DNA from 3 places in the Bacillus spongicola genome. Region 2 is predicted to be linked to each of the others. Evidence: riboswitches for the same ligand, from Rfam matches in the RefSeq annotation. Region 2 holds a riboswitch; each other region holds the start of a gene.
What was found. Region 2 has a riboswitch for cobalamin ahead of U8D43_RS05005 (ABC transporter substrate-binding protein). Riboswitches for the same ligand answer to the same signal wherever they lie in the genome.
Positions count from the first base shown of each region.

Region 1 (6,236 bases), on a different contig from region 2:
ATATACTGTTTCATCTCGTCAATTGGTTCATCATGCTCATAATCGAGAGAGACCTTTCGATTCATAAACGTTTTATACCAACCCATCCCGGCTCCTATGACAGCAGAAGAGAGAACCTTTAGCGGTATGGGGCTTTGCAAAAGGATATACTTGTTCTGCACCGAAATCATTTCAGAGTGAAGGACAACCACACTTTCTTGCTGACGCACACTTGGTGAAATCAACACTTGTGGTTTCGCTACATGAGGATGTATCGTCTTTTCAATATTAGTTTTGTATACATCAAAAATCGTTCTCTCCGTTATGACATTATTAGGAGAGTCAACTTGCCGAATTTCTCCTTTATCAAGTAGAAGGAGTTGATCGCAGTATAAACTAGCTAAATTCAAATCGTGAAAAATTGATACGATGGTTAAATCTCGTTCAACAGTCCATGCCCTTAAGGTATCTAGAAGGTCTTTTTGAAAAGATAAATCCAAATGATTCGTTGGTTCATCCAATAACAAAATTTCCGGTTCTTGAGCTAGTGCTTGTGCTAAAAAAACGCGTTGCTTTTCACCACCAGAAAGCTCTTCCAAACGCGCTTTTTCATAGTGTTTAATTCCCGTCAAACCCAACACTGTTTGAACGATCCTCTCGTCTCTATCACTCCAAGACGTAAACAAACCACGTTGATGCGCATACCTCCCTAAAGAGACCGTCTCTTTGACACTATAGGATAAAGAGACCGTTGTCATTTGAGGCAAAACCGCTGTCGTTTTTGCTAGTTCTTTTGCTGAATAGTCCTGAAGATCTTTTCCTGAAATAAGAATAGAACCCGATTGGATGGGGAGTAAGCCGGTTATCATTTTTAATAGTGTCGTCTTCCCACTTCCATTTGGTCCTAATATTCCATATAACTCTCCCTTATTAACCGAAAACGAGACTTTTTTTATCACATTTTCCGAAGCATATCCACCACTAACATTACGCACTTCTATCATGATGAACCACTACTTTCATGTTTTTGTTTCATTAAAACAAGACCAAACACCGGTGCACCAATGATGGCCGTAATCACTCCAATTGGTAGTTCCGTTGGAGAAATAATGGTTCTTGACACGACATCTGCCAAAATAAGAAATCCTCCACCGAATAGCATCGACAAAATGAGCAATTGACGATGTCTTGGACCCCAAATCTGACGAACAAAATGAGGAATAACCAATCCAACAAAGCCGATTGTGCCTGATACGGAAACTGCGGCTCCAGTTAAAATAGAACCACCAAGTAAAATCATTAATTTCTTTCGGTGAACATTCACTCCTAAATATTGAGCTTTTTCTTCCCCAAAACTTAGAACGTCCAGCTCATTTGCTTGAATCCAAAGAAGGATACTTCCGAATAAAAAGAAGGGAAGTAGAATCCACACATATTGCCACCCTCTCATTGCCACGCTTCCTAATAACCAGCCAATAATTTGTCGAAGTTCATCATTTGTCAGCGCAATCATCAAGGAAAGTAAAGCACCTAAAAAGGAACTCACGATGATTCCTGTTAAAATAATCGTCTCTACTTTCATACTAATGTCAATTTTCTTAGTAAAAAATAACACGAAAAAAATCGTCAGTGAGGATGCAAAAATACTCATAAATGGTAAGGTGAATAGTCCCAAAATTGGCAGTGATAGATGAAAAAAGAGCGTCACAACCGCACCTACCGAGGCACCCGAAGAAACCCCTAATGTATAGGGGTCCGCCAAGGGATTTCGTAATAGCCCTTGAAAAGCGGCTCCTGCAATAGCAAGAGACGCCCCTACAAGTCCAGCTAATACTACACGAGGTAAGCGTATAGCAGACACAATATACAAAAACTGTTCCTCTATTTGAAAAGAAAGGAACGGTGCTACTTTCATCAAAACTAATTGAAGTATGACTGTGAACGGAACCGAAACAGTACCAATAGAAACACCTAATAGGATAGAAACAATTAAAAATACAACCGCAAAACTATACGTTAAGAATGAATTAGTTCGTAAATACCTCTGGATAAACCGCTTTGGCAACTCCCTCTACTCCTTGTATTAATCTAGGACCTGGACGTGTAACTAGATCTGAATGGATATCAAAAATCTCTTCTTTCTCCACTGCAGTTACCCCAATCCATCCTTCTCTGGCTAATACTTGACCAATTGGATCCTCTGAATAATAGCCATAAGTGGTAATAATGACATCTGGATTTAATGCAACGATGGCTTCCTCTGTCATTTGTGGCCAGCCTTCTTGCTCTCCAACTGCATTCTTAGCTGAAATCAACTCTAATATTTCATGAAGAAAGGTATTTTGTCCAGCAGTATAAATTTCTGGTGCAGGAGATATTTCAAAAAAGACCGTCTTTTTCTTATCTTCTGATATAGAATCCGCTTTTTCTTTAATCGTCAAAAGCGCTGATTTCATCTCTTCAACTTCTTGATTTGCTTCCTCAACTTGACCAGTAGCTTGACCGATAAGCTTAACCGAAGCATACAGATCTTCAAAACTATCAGCCTGATCAACAACAACAACTGCTACCCCTGCATCTTGAATTTGCTTGAGTCCTGCTTGTGCCATCGAATAGCTTGATTCATGTGCTAAAACAAGATCTGGATTTAAAGAGATGATTTTCTCGACATTAAATTCCATTCCCCCGATTTTTTCAAGCTCAAACACTTCTTCAGGGTAGTTATCAAAATCCGTCACCGCAATCACTTCCTCAGATAATCCGAGTTCAAATAATATTTCTGTATTACTCGGAATTAAGGACACAATTTTCGTTGGTCTCTCCTCAATGGTTACTTCTTGTCCAGCACTATCAGTTAAGGTAACTGGAAAAGTTGTAGTTACTAATTTTGTTTCGGATGTAGTCTCTTTCGGCTTGGTTTCAGCATCGCCACATCCACTTAACCCTAGTGATAAAATTAAAAATAAACTTATCATATAAATTCTTTTCATTTTTACTCCCCCTATTGTCTAAAATAAAAAGGCTATTTCCGCAAAGAGTGTGGCTTTTCGAATAGGGATAAACCCCTTGAAATGTATGACTTCATGCTCCTTTCCTAGCGAGAAATTTTAGATTTCTACATTACTGGGAAGAAATAACTCGAAAAAACCTTACTACCTGTTCTTTCTTTGTGATAGGAGCAACAAACTTTACGAAAAGAGCCAAAAAAACATCTTCCCAATAGAAGATGCGGTGTGTGTAAAAAGGCAAACGCTATCATTTTTTTTGACAACACGGCCTTAATACACCATCCTATCCTCGTAGGTTTTTTGGGTGCAGAGAATTAGGCAGGTCTCCTGGCTTCATGGTCATCGTTTGCTGTACCTTCCCGTGCAAGAATCTACACAGTGGATATTACAACTCACTCCCATTTACAGTGGCGGGACCGCGTTGGCTTTTCACCAACTTCCCTATTATGATAATAACCGTATTATCACCTAATCCCAACGTATTTAGTTTTTGTTTCCGCCATTAGTCATTATACACTAGTTTTTTCTCAGATTGGGACTAAATATTTTGAATTATTCTCACTTTAAAGTAATCAAATAAAACAGGCACCTTAAAAAGGTACCTGTTTCACTTACTGTTATTAGTTACTCCGAATCCTTCATATTAATTTAATAACCATGCAGAGTGTGAGAATACATACAATCTTTATGGCTGCACTACATTCAGGAAATATAGTCCACTTCGGCTACATTCCGATTAAACCTGTTGCTCTTTTTCAATGAACGTTTCTCGAATCAAGAATTTTTGAATTTTCCCACTCGCATTTCGAGGCAATTCATCGACAAATACATACTCTCTTGGGCGTTTATAATCTGCTAACAGATCACCATTTTTCAAGTATGCATCAAGATCAGCGTTTGTAAGTGCTTCGTTCTTAGCTACGATGATGGCTGTGACTTGTTCTCCCCACTTCTCATGTGGTTTCCCGAGTACAGCAACATCTAACACCTCTTCATGGGCATGAAGCGCATCTTCTACTTCTCGCGGATAAACATTCTCTCCCCCTGAGATGATCATATCGTCCACTCGATCGGCAACATATAAAAACCCTTCTTCATCCATGTAGCCTAAATCACTCGAATGATACCACCCTTTATATAACGCTTTTTCAGTAGCATCATCCCGATTGAAATAACCCATCATGGTGCAAGAACCACGAATAATGATTTCGCCCACTTCTCCTGGTGCACAGAGATCATCAGGCTCAGACGGCCCACCCTCATTCGGTTTCACGACGCGAATTTCATGATTATACGCCGCCCGTCCGGCAGAACCTGTTTTCGTAAGTTGTTCATCTTGAAGCAAGAAAGTAACCGCGGGTCCCATTTCCGTTTGACCATATGCTTGGATTAACCCTATGCCTAACTTTTCATCAATGGCTTTCACAAGTACTGGAGGCATTGGTGCTGCTCCGTAAAGACCGATTCTTAATGATGAGGTATTGAATTGATCTAAATCATATTGAAGTAGCATATTCCACATCGTCGGAGCGGCAAAGAAGGTAGTAATTTGTTCTGAATTAATCACACCCAGCACACGTTCTGGATGGAATTGATGCAGAATGACGTTTTTCGCCCCTGCTTGAACACGCGGTAAGAAGCAACAATGTAGTTCCGCACAATGAAACATTGGCGCAGTGACCAAACCGATATCATTTGAGGAAATACCTAAGACCGCATTACAGATTAAACTTTGTTCAGCCATATCTCGGTGGCGATGGAAGACTCCTTTCGGTCGCCCCGTTGTTCCACTCGTATACATAATGGCATAGGGATCATTTTCGTTGACCTCACATTCATCCCACTCAGCTGTACAGGCATTAACTGTTGTATCATAATTTTTAGCGAACTCAGGCTTTTTATCGCCTGTATACCAAAAAATAATAGAAGAGAAATCATCAGCAAGGCTTTCAATAGGACCAGAAAGAGCTTCTTCAAATAAAACTACCTTCGGCTGGCAATCTTGAAGAATGTACTTAACTTCCTGTGCTTTCAAGCGGAAATTTATGGGATTTAAGACCGCTCCTACTTTGCCACAAGCAAAGAAAATCGTTGCAAGTTCTAACGTATTAAATAGAAAAGTGGAAACCCGGTCCCCCTTTTTCACTCCTGCAGCCTTTAGCGCGTTGGCTGCTCGGTGAACTTCCTGTTGCCATTGTCCATACGTCCACCGTGTACCTGTTTTTTCTTCTATGATTGCCTCTTTATTTCGGAATTTACTAACTGTCTGATCAAATATAGAGCCGGTTGTTGCGTACATTCAATCTCCTCCTTTTATTCTGAAATAAGTTCTTGGCTTAATTGGTCTCGTAGAGCACGCTTCAAAAACTTCCCAACTGAGGTTTTCGGAATCTCATTTAGAAAAATAATATCATCGGGTAACCACCATTTTGCAAATTGAGTAGAGAGGTAGGATAAGAGTTCGTCTTTGATCGACTCTTCGTACCCCTCTTGCAGCACAACACATGCCAGTGGTCGCTCTTGCCATTTTTTATGTGGTACAGCAATCACCGCTGCTTCAAATACGGCGTCATGAGTCATTAGGGCATTTTCCAAATCAACCGACGATATCCATTCTCCGCCACTTTTGATCAAATCCTTCGTTCGATCAGTAATTTTGATATAACCGTCCTTGCTTCTCGTCGCGATATCACCGGTATATAGCCAACCGTCTTTAAAAGTTTCTTTGCTCCGTTCATCCCGGTAATATTCATGTGCCACCCATGGACCACGAACGATAAGTTCTCCCATCGTTTTTCCGTCCCAAGGAACCTCACCATTTTCATTAATAATTTTCACATCTAGACCAGGTATCACCATGCCCTGCAGTGCTCTTGTATTTACACGTTCTTCCATAGAAAGGGTATCCATATTACTCGTTAATGTTGAAAGGGAGACGATCGGACTTGTTTCAGTCATGCCATAACCTTGGATAAACGGAATGTGGTACTTTTCTTCAAAGGCCCTGATAATATTTTTCGGAGCGGCAGATCCACCGCATACGACCGCTCGTAAACTACTAATGTCGTAATTTTCTTTTTCTAACAAATTCACAAAAGCAAGCCAAATCGTTGGCACGCCAGCCGTAATTGTCACTCCCGCATCTTGAATTAAAGAGGCTATCACATCAGGAGTCATATTTGGACCTGGCAACACTAGACTCGTGCCAAACCAGACTGCAGCAAATGGTAACCCCCATGCATTTGCATG
Region 1 covers NZ_JAYKTS010000010.1:61,457-67,692, reverse strand. Annotated here, with positions in the region: gene U8D43_RS08915 (adenosylcobinamide amidohydrolase) at 1-983, opposite strand, end outside; gene U8D43_RS08910 (FecCD family ABC transporter permease) at 980-2,044, opposite strand; gene U8D43_RS08905 (ABC transporter substrate-binding protein) at 2,007-2,969, opposite strand; cobalamin riboswitch at 3,288-3,474, opposite strand; gene U8D43_RS08900 (fatty acid--CoA ligase) at 3,724-5,286, opposite strand; gene U8D43_RS08895 (long-chain fatty acid--CoA ligase) at 5,301-6,236, opposite strand, start outside.
Region 1: another riboswitch for cobalamin. It lies ahead of U8D43_RS08905 (ABC transporter substrate-binding protein); the one in region 2 lies ahead of U8D43_RS05005 (ABC transporter substrate-binding protein).

Region 2 (6,236 bases):
TGGACATTGCAGTCATTCGGTTTCCTTTTATATCTAATTTTACAGATATCGATCCTTTCTTTAGCGAACCGGATTGCCATGTGCGATATGTTCAAAAAGCGGAAGAGTTAGGTGAGCCTGATATGGTGGTGTTACCGGGTAGTAAAAATACATTAAGCGACCTACTTTTTTTACACGATAGTGGATTGGCGAACCGTATTTACACACTGTCAGAGCAAGGAACGGCTGTTTTCGGCATATGTGGAGGCTATCAGATGCTAGGGGATAAGGTAGTGGACGAGCATGGTATGGAATCGTCAATGAAGGTGGTTGCTGGGCTGGGGCTGATTCCGGCGGTGACATTTATTTCAAAAAAAAAGACAACACTTTTGTCTAAAGGTATAGTAACGTTTAGTCAAAAAGAATTACTGGTAGAAGGATATGAGCTTCATATGGGAGTGACGGAACAGAAGGAAGAATTGTCTCCGTTTATAGAACTGCCCGGGAGAGCTGAAGGTGTCCAGTGCGATAATATTACCGGGACATACTTTCATGGGATTTTTCACAATGATGAATTCCGGGAAATGTGGTTAAATTCTCTGAGAGTAAAGAAAGGACTTGAACCCATTGAAAACCGAATTTCTTTTGCGAGATTAAGGGAGGAGTCCTTTAATAAGCTTGCAGATGTGGTTAGGGAGCATCTTTCGTTAGAGTTGATTTATAAAAGAATGATAGATTTTCAAAGAGAAGAGAGTGATAAACATGATTCGCCGTTTTAACATAGAACCTGTCAATAAGGATCAAGGAGACAAAATACAGGGCTATTTAGACACTTTGACCAAACCGCAAGGGAGCCTAGGGATAGTAGAAGATATCTCCATTCAGCTCGGGCAAATCACCAGCAATGACTTTCCGGTAGTTACGCCACCAGGCATTATCGTGTTTGCAGCCGATCATGGTGTAGCGGCTGAAGGAGTTTCAGCCTATCCTCAGGAAGTGACGGTCCAAATGGTTCACAATTTTCTTAACGGGGGAGCAGCCATCAATGTGCTTGCAAAGCAGATTGGGGCAAGAATCGAGATTGTTGACATGGGGGTAGCAAGCGATTTGCAAAGAGAGGGCCTCCATATCAAAAAAGTACGACATGGTACAGGCAATTTTCTAAAAGAGGACGCAATGACACGAGAAGAAGCTATTCGAGCAATAGAGGCTGGAAGTGAGGTGGCAACGAAGGTATTAAATGATGGTGTGAAATGCCTCATCATTGGGGAAATGGGAATCGGAAATACGACGAGCAGCAGTGCTGTACTTGCAGTTTTAAGCGGGCTGGATGTATCCCAAGTGGTTGGTGCTGGAACAGGAATTTCAGATGAAAAACAAAAAAATAAGCGGGACGTGATCCGCCAGGCAATCGACATGCGGCAACCTGATCAGGGAGATCCAATTGATATTCTTTCCAAACTCGGTGGTCTGGAAATTGCCGGGATGATCGGCGCCATTTTAAAAGCTGCGGAACAGAAAACGCCTGTTTTGATAGACGGATTCATCAGTACGATTGCTGCTCTTCTCGCAGCAGAGTTACACAATGAAGTTAAAGATTATCTTTTTATCGGCCACCAATCACAAGAAGTAGGGCATCAGCATGCTATCAAACTATTAGAGAAAACACCTATCTTAAACTTAAGTTTAAGACTAGGTGAAGGGACAGGTGCTGCTCTGGCATACCCCGTACTCCAAGCTGCAACGAATATCTTAAAAGAAATGTCCACGTTCACCGCTGCTGGTGTAAAGGGAAAATTATAGTGAAATAAAAATTTACAATATTGGAAAATTACATTATAATAACGAAAGAATAAAAAAATGAATATTACGACAAATAGGTTCCTTTCATGTTCAGAAATCGTACTGGACATGGAAGGTGAAAAGGGAAGTTGGTGTAAATCCAACACGGTCCCGCCACTGTAAGCGTTGAGGAAAGCTGTAAGAGTCCACTGTACACGATAAAGGTGTATGGGAAGGCACAGCGGACCAGTGAAGCGTAAGTCAGGAGACCTGCCTATCTTGTTATTTAAGCTCCTTCGAGGAAAAGGGTGTTTAAAGTACGGAGTTTCCTTGTATATGGATTTGCGATAGCAATCTAGCATACTCGGGATACATAGGTGCTTTTGGACATTCAACGCTTCCTTTGGAATGCGTTTTTTTATTTGAGTAAAATGTTAAAGGGGAAAAGAATTATGAATCAGTTAAAACAAAAATGGGGGATTTTCAGTTTTGTCCTTATCCTGACTTTGGGTATTATAACTGGCTGTGGAACCTCAACAAATGAAAAAAATAAATCCGTTAATGGAAACTCTAATGAACAGGAGTCGGGTCAGGAACAGGCGCAAGAGTCAGAGACAGCCTTTCCTGTCACGATTGTCGATGATGCTGGTTCAGAGGTTACCTTGGATGAAGAACCAAACACGATTGTTTCCATGCAACCAAGCAATACGGAAATAGCTTATGCGCTTGGATTGGGAGAGAAAATGGTCGGGGTTTCGGATTTTGCCAACTATCCTCCGGAAACGGCAGATGTACAAAAAGTGGGTGGTCAGGATATGAATGTGGAATCAATCTTGACCCTTCTACCTGATGTTATTTTTGTTACTGATTACCATCAACAGAACCACAAGGATATTTTAAAACAGTTTGAGGGAGTGGGTATTAAGGTAATCGTCATCGGTAGCGAATCTTCATTTGCAGATGTTTATGAGACGATGGAGCTAATCGGGAAAGTTACAGGTAAGACAACTGAAGCAGAAGCGCTGATTACCGATATGAAGGACCGCCTTATTGCTGTTAAGAAGAAAGCAAAGGAAGTAACAGATATGAAGAAGGTGTGGGTGGAGGTATCGCCTGCACCTGACATTTACACAACTGGGCAAGGAACGTTTATGCACGAGATGCTCGAATCCATCCAGGCGGAAAATGTGGCAGGTGACCTGGAGGGGTGGGTAAAACTAACGGAAGAGGAAATCGTCCAGTTGAACCCGGATGTCATAGTCACTACCTATGGCTATTATGTGGATAATCCGAAAGAAGGAGTTATGGCTCGTTCTGGTTGGTCCGAGGTTCCTGCCATCAAGGACGGAGAGGTATATGATGTGGACAGCGATACGGTAACTAGACCTGGACCTCGTCTCATTGAGGGAGTGGAAAATCTTGCGAAGCTTATCTATCCAGAGGTTTATAAGAAATAAATTTGTTTGGCTTTATATCGGGTGTGGAGGGTTTGTACTTGGTACAGCCCTCCTTGGTTTATTGAACAGCAGTGTTTATCTCCCAGTACCAACTATTTTACATATTTTATTTGAGAATATGTTTGGGTTTGGGTGGCTCGTTGATGTTCCGAAAAATGAAGTAATGATTATCTGGAATATCCGATTTCCAAGGGTGCTTCTTGCCATGATTGTGGGGGCATCTCTGGCACTTGCAGGGGCAGCATTTCAGGGCTTGCTACGAAATCCTTTGGCAGATCCCTATACAATCGGGGTTTCCTCCGGGGCAGCTCTTGGGGCAGTTGCGGTGATATTCTTTAACATTACCATTATAGGATTAGGAAGCTTCACCCTTCCAGTGGTATCCATCATAAGCGGATTGGTGTCCCTTCTGTTTGTGTTTGGATTGGTACGATTAAGTAACAGGGGACTGGCAATAGAAACGATTATCCTTGCAGGAATCATCACCAGCGCATTCATCGGTTCCATTATTTCGTTGATTATCGCACTTGGTGATAAGGAATCTATGACGCAGATAATATACTGGCTGTATGGAAGTGTCGGCATGAGAGGTTGGGGGCATGTGCAGCTAATTTTTCCGTTTATGATTTTGGGAGCTGCTTTGTTGTTCATACATATTCGTGAACTAAATGCGATGGCGCTCGGGGAAGAGGCAGCTGATCATATTGGGGTGAATGTGAAGAGGGGAAAGATTAGGATTCTCCTAGGTGCATCTTTATTAACTGGATCAGCTGTTGCTGTGTCGGGTTCCATTGGATTTGTAGGATTGGTGATTCCCCACTTTGTCCGACTGATGACAGGTCCTAATCACCGCCATGTGCTTCCACTGTCCATGCTAATTGGTGGAGGATTTCTCGTATTAGCTGACTTAATGGCGAGAACGTTGATTGCACCAAAGGAACTTCCAATCGGAGTCATCACAGCCTTAATTGGAGCGCCGATTTTTGCCGTTCTTTTAGTAAAGGAAAGGATTGGAAGGGGGCGGAGCAATGATTAAGATAAAGAATTTGGTTGGAGGATATAGTGCAAGAGACCCTATTATTAGAGGGGTAAATCTAGAGATTTTTCAGGGTGAGTTTTTTGCGTTACTCGGCCCAAATGGAAGTGGGAAGACAACTTTATTTAAACTGGTCACCGGCCAGCTTCAGGTTTTCGAAGGGGATTTGCTACTTGCAGGTAAGTCTGTTTCATCTTTGTCAAAATTGGAAAAGGCGAAAATGGTGGCGGTGCTGACCCAGGAGATTCATGTCTCGTTCGACTACACAGTGGAGGAAATCATCAGCCTTGGTCGGTATCCTCATCAAAAAGGTCTCCTGAAAAGTTTATCTGCTAAAGATAAGGAAATCATGCTTCAGGTAATGGAAGTAACGAACATCACGAGGTACGCTAATAAACAGTTCAGAAAACTGAGCGGTGGGGAGAAGCAACGGGTGTTACTCGCTAAAGCGCTGGCTCAAGAACCAGAAATTCTTTTACTGGATGAACCGACAAACCATCTTGACATTAAGCATACTTTTCATATGTTGGACCTTATTAAAGAATGGCAGAAGACAAAGGGTCTGACTGTCTTTGCGATTCTACATGACTTGAATATTGCCTCCCTATACGCCGATCGCCTTGCCCTTTTACATAATGGATTATTTCTGGAAGTGGGCGATGCGGAAACACTTCGGAAAGAGAAACAGTTGAAAGAGGTGTACGAAGTGAAGATTGGGGCTGATTCCCATCCGGTCGTTCCGAAGCCTCAGCTTTTCATGACGCCAAAATTTGTAGAGGAAAATGAAAAGGTCAGGTTTAGCAATAACTTTACGTTCCAACAGGACGATGCATGCCTACATATTCAATCCAGCCTCCCTCTCCGTACCATTTCCAATGGGGTAGTGGGAGATGGGATCCAGTGGCACAAGCATTTTTGTAATTTTCATGTGAATAAAAATTACAACTGCAGCGATCCGGTAAGGGATATAGAGGAATGGCTAGTAGTGAAGGGGATTCCCCCAGAACAGACGGTCGGGATGATGACGGCCGTTCATCTCGCTGACGTGGTGGTAAGGAAGAAAGTAGTGGAGGACCTTGAATTTATGGTAGTTGTAACAGCCGGAGTGGGAAATGCGGTGGATATTACGAATGCAAAATGGTGCCCAGCTCCTTTTACGGTAGGCACTATAAACACCATGGTATTCATCAATGGCCATTTATCCGATAGCGCATTGGTCAACGGACTGATGTCAGCCACAGAAGCCAAAGTGAAAGCCCTAAATGATCTGAATGTGAAGGATCCCCAGACTGGAACGATTGCATCAGGCACTTCGACAGATGCAATGGTACTAGCAGTGACGCAACAAGGGGAGCGAACTCCTTATGCTGGCTCCGGTACGCTCCTTGGCATAGGAATTGGTCATATTGTCTATGAAGCAGTGAAAGAAGCTCTTTTGAAATACTGGAATCGAGTAGAAACTAATGATAGATAATTTTTTTATAGGACTCATAATAATATTGGGAGCTGTTTTACTGGACTTCATTCTCGGAGATCCACGTTGGTTACCGCACCCAGTCGTGCAAATGGGAAGGTTTATTTCGCTGTTGGACAGAAATTGGAATAAAGGGATCAATCGAAAAGCGAAAGGAGTAACCCTTACATTGACCATCGTAATTACTGTTTATGGTCTTACCCTTCTCATGGTCTACTTAGCAAATTTACTTCACTTATGGGTTGGTGTGGCAGCCGAAATCTATTTCACTTTCACCACCATCGCAATAAAAGGGTTGAAAGATGCAGGCAGAAGCGTATTTAAACCATTGAGTGTGGGGAATCTGGTCGAGGCGAGAAAGTGTTTAAGTATGATAGTCGGCCGTGACACTGAAAAGCTTTCGGAAAGTGAAATTGTCAGAGGAACAGTCGAGACAGTTGCTGAGAATACTGTGGACGGAATTACTGCTCCACTATTTTGGGCAATGGTCGGCGGTGCACCCTTGGCA
Region 2 covers NZ_JAYKTS010000005.1:46,124-52,359, reverse strand. Annotated here, with positions in the region: gene U8D43_RS05015 (cobyric acid synthase) at 1-758, shown strand, start outside; gene cobT (nicotinate-nucleotide--dimethylbenzimidazole phosphoribosyltransferase) at 742-1,782, shown strand; cobalamin riboswitch at 1,841-2,053, shown strand; gene U8D43_RS05005 (ABC transporter substrate-binding protein) at 2,214-3,218, shown strand; gene U8D43_RS05000 (FecCD family ABC transporter permease) at 3,181-4,254, shown strand; gene U8D43_RS04995 (adenosylcobinamide amidohydrolase) at 4,247-5,728, shown strand; gene cbiB (adenosylcobinamide-phosphate synthase CbiB) at 5,718-6,236, shown strand, end outside.

Region 3 (6,236 bases), on a different contig from region 2:
ATTGGCCAAGCCGTTTCCTCATAAAAAGGGACAAGGGTTTATTGAAATCTTACCCAATCAATACTTTCCAAAAGGAGCGTATGTCACGTGGGCAGTGGGCCATCTCCTGCAATTGCAAGCACCTGAAAAATACGACGCCTCCTGGAAAAAATGGACGCTCACAAACTTACCATTAATACCTGAGCGCTTTCAATATGAAGTCACAAAATCTAAATTCAAACAATATCAGGTCGTAAAGTCGCTCTTAAGTCGTTCCCAGGTCACAGAAGTGATTCATGCAGGAGATGCCGGGCGAGAAGGGGAACTGATTGTTCGAAATATCGTGAATCAGTCACGAGTGAAAAAACCGATGAAACGACTGTGGATTAGTTCCTTAACCCCCAAGGCAATCACCGAGGGCTTTCAATCTTTAATCGATGAAAAAGAGACCCTCAGTTTGTTTCATGAAGCGTATGCACGTGCATGTGCTGATTGGGTTGTTGGAATGAATGCATCAAGAGTGTATACATTATTATTGAAAAATAAAGGCATGTCAGATGTGTTTTCAGCTGGTCGCGTGCAAACGCCGACTCTGGCTCTTATTGTGAAACGAGAAAAAGAGATTGAACAATTCAAAAGTGAACCGTTTTGGGAAGTATTGGCAACATTCAATATGGACGGTAAAGCCTATGAAGGCAAATGGCAAAAAGAAGATGATTCTCGTTTAAAAGAGAAGGAAATGGCCGATAAAATCGCCGCTTTTTGCAAGGGAAAACAGGCAGAAGTTGCTAAGGTTGAGAAAGAGCGGAAAGAATACCTGCCGCCTCTTCTTTTTAATTTATCTGCCCTGCAAGCAACGGCGAATAAAGCGTATAAATTTTCACCAAAGAAAACGCTAGACATTACCCAAAAACTTTATCAAAAAGGAATTGTGTCCTATCCACGGTCGGACTCTACCCATGTAACACCTGGAGAAGCGGAAATGTTTCCTGAAATTTTAAACAAAATCGCTCAATTTTCAGCATATAAAGAGTTGTTTCCATTACCAAATGAGTCAATTTTACATAATAAACGTTATGTTAATGAAAAAAAGGTCACTGATCATTACGCCATTATTCCAACTGAGCAAGTAAAGGATCCAAGTAAGCTGTCTCCAGATGAAGAAAAAATCTATGATTTACTGGTGCGGCGTTTAATTGCGGCACACTATGAAGCGTCTATTTTTGATTATTCCACCATTACAACGCTTGTTGAAGGACGCGCTGAATTCATTTCAAAAGGAAAGCAGCAAATTAAAGAGGGTTGGCGGAAGGTGATTTTCCAGCAAGGGGGCGAGAAGGACGTAATTTTGCCGCTTGTGGAAAAAGGCGATTCAGGTAAGGTTTCAGACGTGAAGGTGAAAGAAAGCAAAACGCAACCGCCGAAACGATATACAGAAGGACAACTGATTACGTTAATGAAAACGGCAGGTAAGCACTTGGAAAATGATGAACTTGAAAAAGTATTAAAAAAAACAGAAGGGCTTGGAACCGAAGCGACAAGGGCAGGCATCATAACGATGCTACAAGACCGGAAGTATATCTCCATTAAGAAAAATCAAGTGTTCGCCACGGATAAAGCCAAGGTGCTGATTGAGGCGGTAGGAGACAAAATTTTAGCTTCTGCCGAAATGACTGCGAAATGGGAACAACGACTTCATGAAATTGGTGACGGGAAGGCATCGGCTTTAACGTTTATGGAACAAGTGAAAAAATTATCTGCCAAAATCATTGCCGATGCGGTGGAAGACAGCAACTCTTGGACCTTTGCTGGGATCGATACAGAATCCGTTCAAGGAACGAAAAACAAGTACTCAGTCGGTAAATCGGTCGGTGTTTGTCCATTATGTGGTGGCAAAGTATTAGATAAATCTACCTTCTACGGTTGTAGTGAATATAAAACGAAGAATTGCAAATTTAGCTTTTCTAAAAAAATATTAGGTAAGACGATCTCTCAAACCAATGCGAAAAAATTACTTTCAAAGGGCAAAACAGACACCATCAAAGGTTTCAAAAAGGGAGAGAATGTATTTGATGCTAGGCTTGTTTGGAATGCAGGAGAAAAGAAAACACAATTTGACTTTTCTGGTTCTGAGCAGTCAACAACACCAAAATAGATCGGAGGGGTCATCATCGATAATATATCCTATATCGTTCTTTTAGTACTGAGCTTATCTTATTTCTTTTTTTACAGAAAATACCGAAGCTTCTTAGTACCCTATGTGATTTTTGAAAGTGGATTAATTTTGTGGGTTATTAGTTTATTTATCTTGGAAGATTGGACAGGTATCATTGCTGGCATAATAGCTTTAGTCTTGATTACAATCGGGGTTATTTTAGCTGTTAGACAATTGCTTGTGAGAAGATAATCCTTGAGATATTTCATTAAAATGGTATAAAAGGTTCTTTTCGCAAAGATTGTTGCTTTTGAACCAGTCCAAAAATGTTGCTATAGTTTTGTTCCGGGCATGCTTTCGCCTATTTTTCCTGGAAATCAAAAGTGAAATGGGCGATTTAATGAAAAATCTGATGAAATGGCCACAATGTCTACGAAAAAAGGCATTAAAAAAGAACCATTTTTTCCTTCTGGGGAAGAATGGTTCTTGTGCTTTAATCGATAGGTTAGCTCTTTTTTGGTTTTGGTTTTTCTTGTAGTTAAATTTAACTGGCCGTAAGAACTTCTAAAAATCACTGGATTTGGACTACCTTCTCTCGTTCTTTTTTCGCGAATTTTTTTTGCGTTTGATTTCGTCAACCCTACCACTTCATTTCCGTGTGTATTTAACCCTCACCTACAGATGGGAGTTATGCTGCGTACCTAATTATACAATATTATCATCAAAAGGCGAAAATTCTAACTTGTCAATCGTGAGAGAGACGTCTATAATGTATCACAGATACTATAATTTGTGTCTTAATAACTTATGAATACTATATATAGTACTATAACCGATTTTAAAGGTGTCATTTGAGACTTAATAGGGAATTTGGTGAGAAACCAAAACTGTCCCCGCAACTGTAAGTGTGTACGAAATAAGCAGATCCACTGTCACGATGAGATGGGAAGGGCTTAGAGTAGGCGAACACACGAGTCAGGAGACCTGCCTTTTGAAATACGTATTATCTTCTTCGGGAATTGAGAAGGTAGGACGATGGTATATTTGGTAGGTTTTTTGATAGCTTATCATCATATCGACGTTCTAACCCATCCTCCTGAGTGATGGGTTTTTTAATTGGTTCGTTTTCTTTTTTTGATTATTTCCCTTTTTATATATTGGGAAATTGCATGTTTTAAATACGTGATCAGGAGAGTAGGAAACTAGTAAGATAAAAATTCAACTCAGATCTTGTGAGCCCGAAGAGCTAGTGTTCTATAAAATGGAGGAAAATTCAATGGAAAACATCGTAAGCACCGACCAGTCTAGGACGATTCAAACAAGGATCGTATTGCCACCAGATACCAATCATTTAGACAGTATTTTTGGAGGAAAGGTATTAGCTTATATTGATGAAGTCGCTGCCCTAGCAGCAATGAAACATAGTCGATGTCTTGTGGTGACGGCGTCGATTGATTCCGTACATTTTTTGTCGTCAGCAAAGGTAGGCGATATATTAACCCTTGAGGGATATGTCGTGTCAACCGGAAGAACATCGATGGAGGTGTATGTAAAGGTAGAGAGTGAGGACCTGTTAACAGGTCAGAAAGCTATCACAACAACTTCCTTCTTAACGATGGTTGCAATGGATTCAAACAGCATACCGACAGAAGTTCCCAGAGTACTCCCTCAGACCTTAGAGGAGGAAAAACGGTTTGAAGAGGCCCAGCTTAGGAAGAAAATTCGCAAGCAAAATCAGAAAATGACGAAAGGGGAATGAGTATGATTACCAATATTTATCCTGATAAAGAAATATATATGGACTACCTACATTCGCTTGAAAAAAGGTTTCCTCAGCTATCAATCACCGAATTGAGTGAGAAGGTTTTAACGAACATTAACGATTCTGATCATACGTCCTTTTATGATCTTGTTATTCTCGGAGCGCTCGAACGCTTAACGTCAATCGAACCAGACTGGACATTTGTGGCAGCGAAGGCGTACCTAGATCGATTGTACGAACAAGCCTTGGAACACAGACAAATAGGTCAACCTTATGAATCATTTTTTGAATTGATTTCTTCATTAACGGCTCAAGGAATCTATCATGAATCCCTACTTACTTCCTATTCCAAAGAAGAAATCCAGGAGTTAGGACAGCTTCTATCACCAGAAAAAGATCTTCTATTTAACTATATTGGCCTGGTGACATTAAGTGAACGATATTTAGCATCTTCCCACAATGGAGCGACAATGGAGCTTCCTCAGGAGCGATTTATGATTATTGCGATGGACTTGATGAAACTTGAGCCTTCATCCAAACGAATTGCTCTTGTAGCAGAATCATATTGGGCGATGTCGAATTTATATATGACAGTTGCAACACCAACCTTAGCAAATGCTGGAAAAAATCATGGACAATTATCGAGTTGTTTTATTGATACGGTCGATGATTCACTCCGCAGCATATATGACACGAATACAGATATTGCCACATTAAGTAAAAATGGAGGCGGAATCGGGGTCTATTTAGGGAAAATCCGTAGCCGTGGAAGCAGTATTAAGGGCTTTAAAAACATCAGTTCAGGGGTGATTCCGTGGATGAAGCAACTCAATAATACTGCGGTTGCAGTAGACCAACTTGGACAGAGACAGGGGGCAATTGCGGTTTATTTAGATGTTTGGCATAAAGATATTTTCTCATTTTTAGATACCCGTCTAAATAACGGTGACGAACGCCAACGAACGCATGATTTGTTTACGGGAGTCTGTCTTCCAGATGTGTTCATGGAAATGGTGGAGAAACGTGAAAATTGGTATTTATTCGATCCTCATGAAGTGAGTGAAACGATGGGATTTTCGTTAGAGGATTATTTTGATGAAAAGCCAGGATCTGGGGAGTTTTCAGACCGCTATTGGAGTTGTGTTCAGAATACGGCAATATCAAAGGAAATGGTTCCTGCGATTGAGTTGTTCAAACGAATTATGATTTCACAACTCGAAACCGGTACTCCCTATATGTTCTACCGAGATACAGTAAATCGTCTCAACGCTAATCACCACGAAGGGATGATTTATTGTGCCAACCTATGCACTGAAATTACGCAAAATATGAGTCCGACCATTCTTGCTGAGGAATACATTCAAGACGGAAATATTGTTAGTGTGAAAAAGCCAGGTGATTTTGTGGTGTGCAATTTATCCTCACTATCGTTGGCAGTAACCATCCGTGATGATGTTTTAGAACGCTTGATTCCCATTCAAGTTCGCATGCTCGATAATGTGATAGACGTTAATAAAATTCCGCTTCCACAAGCGCAGTTAACGAACCAAAAATACCGTGGAATCGGACTGGGCACATTTGGCTGGCATCATTTCCTTGCCTTAAACGGGGTGAAGTGGGAGAGTGAGGAAGCGATTACTGAATGTGATGAAATCTATGAAAATATCGCTTATTTAACGATTAAAGCAAGTATGAATCTTGCGAAAGAAAAAGGAGCTTATCCCGCTTATGTCGGAAGCGATTGGCATACGGGCACTTATTTTGAAAAACGGGGATATAGAGGAGAAAAATGGGGTGAGTTAAAGGAAGAGGTGCAATCATTCGGAATTCGGAATGGTTATTTGCTTGCGATTGCCCCTAATTCATCGACCGCATTAATAGCTGGATCCACAGCAAGCATCGATCCCATCTTTCGGAAGGAATATTCTGAGGAAAAGAAAGATTATAAGATTCCCGTTACAGCTCCTGACTTAACACCTGAAACCTCATGGTATTACGTTAACGCTTATCGAGTTGATCAGCATTGGAGCATTAAACAAAATGAGAAGAGACAGAAACATATCGATCAATCAATATCGTTTAATTTCTATATTTCTAATGATATTAAAGCGAAAGATCTACTAAACTTACATCTTGATGCATGGCGTTCAGGATTGAAAACAACCTATTATACAAGGTCAACTTCAGGTCAAACTGTTGATGAATGTGAAAGCTGTCATAGCTAAGGAGGGGTAATATGGAAGAGATAAAAAGAAGAGTACTAATGGATACTGATGCGCCCAATCGTAGTACTAGCATTTTAAACGGAAGCAGTTCGAATGTATTAAATTGGGATGATGT
Region 3 covers NZ_JAYKTS010000001.1:21,543-27,778, forward strand. Annotated here, with positions in the region: gene U8D43_RS00115 (DNA topoisomerase III) at 1-2,134, shown strand, start outside; gene U8D43_RS00120 (hypothetical protein) at 2,264-2,386, shown strand; gene brfA (ribosome rescue factor BrfA) at 2,512-2,781, opposite strand; cobalamin riboswitch at 2,960-3,140, shown strand; gene U8D43_RS00125 (acyl-CoA thioesterase) at 3,411-3,893, shown strand; gene U8D43_RS00130 (ribonucleoside-diphosphate reductase subunit alpha) at 3,896-6,121, shown strand; gene U8D43_RS00135 (ribonucleotide-diphosphate reductase subunit beta) at 6,133-6,236, shown strand, end outside.
Region 3: another riboswitch for cobalamin. It lies ahead of U8D43_RS00125 (acyl-CoA thioesterase); the one in region 2 lies ahead of U8D43_RS05005 (ABC transporter substrate-binding protein).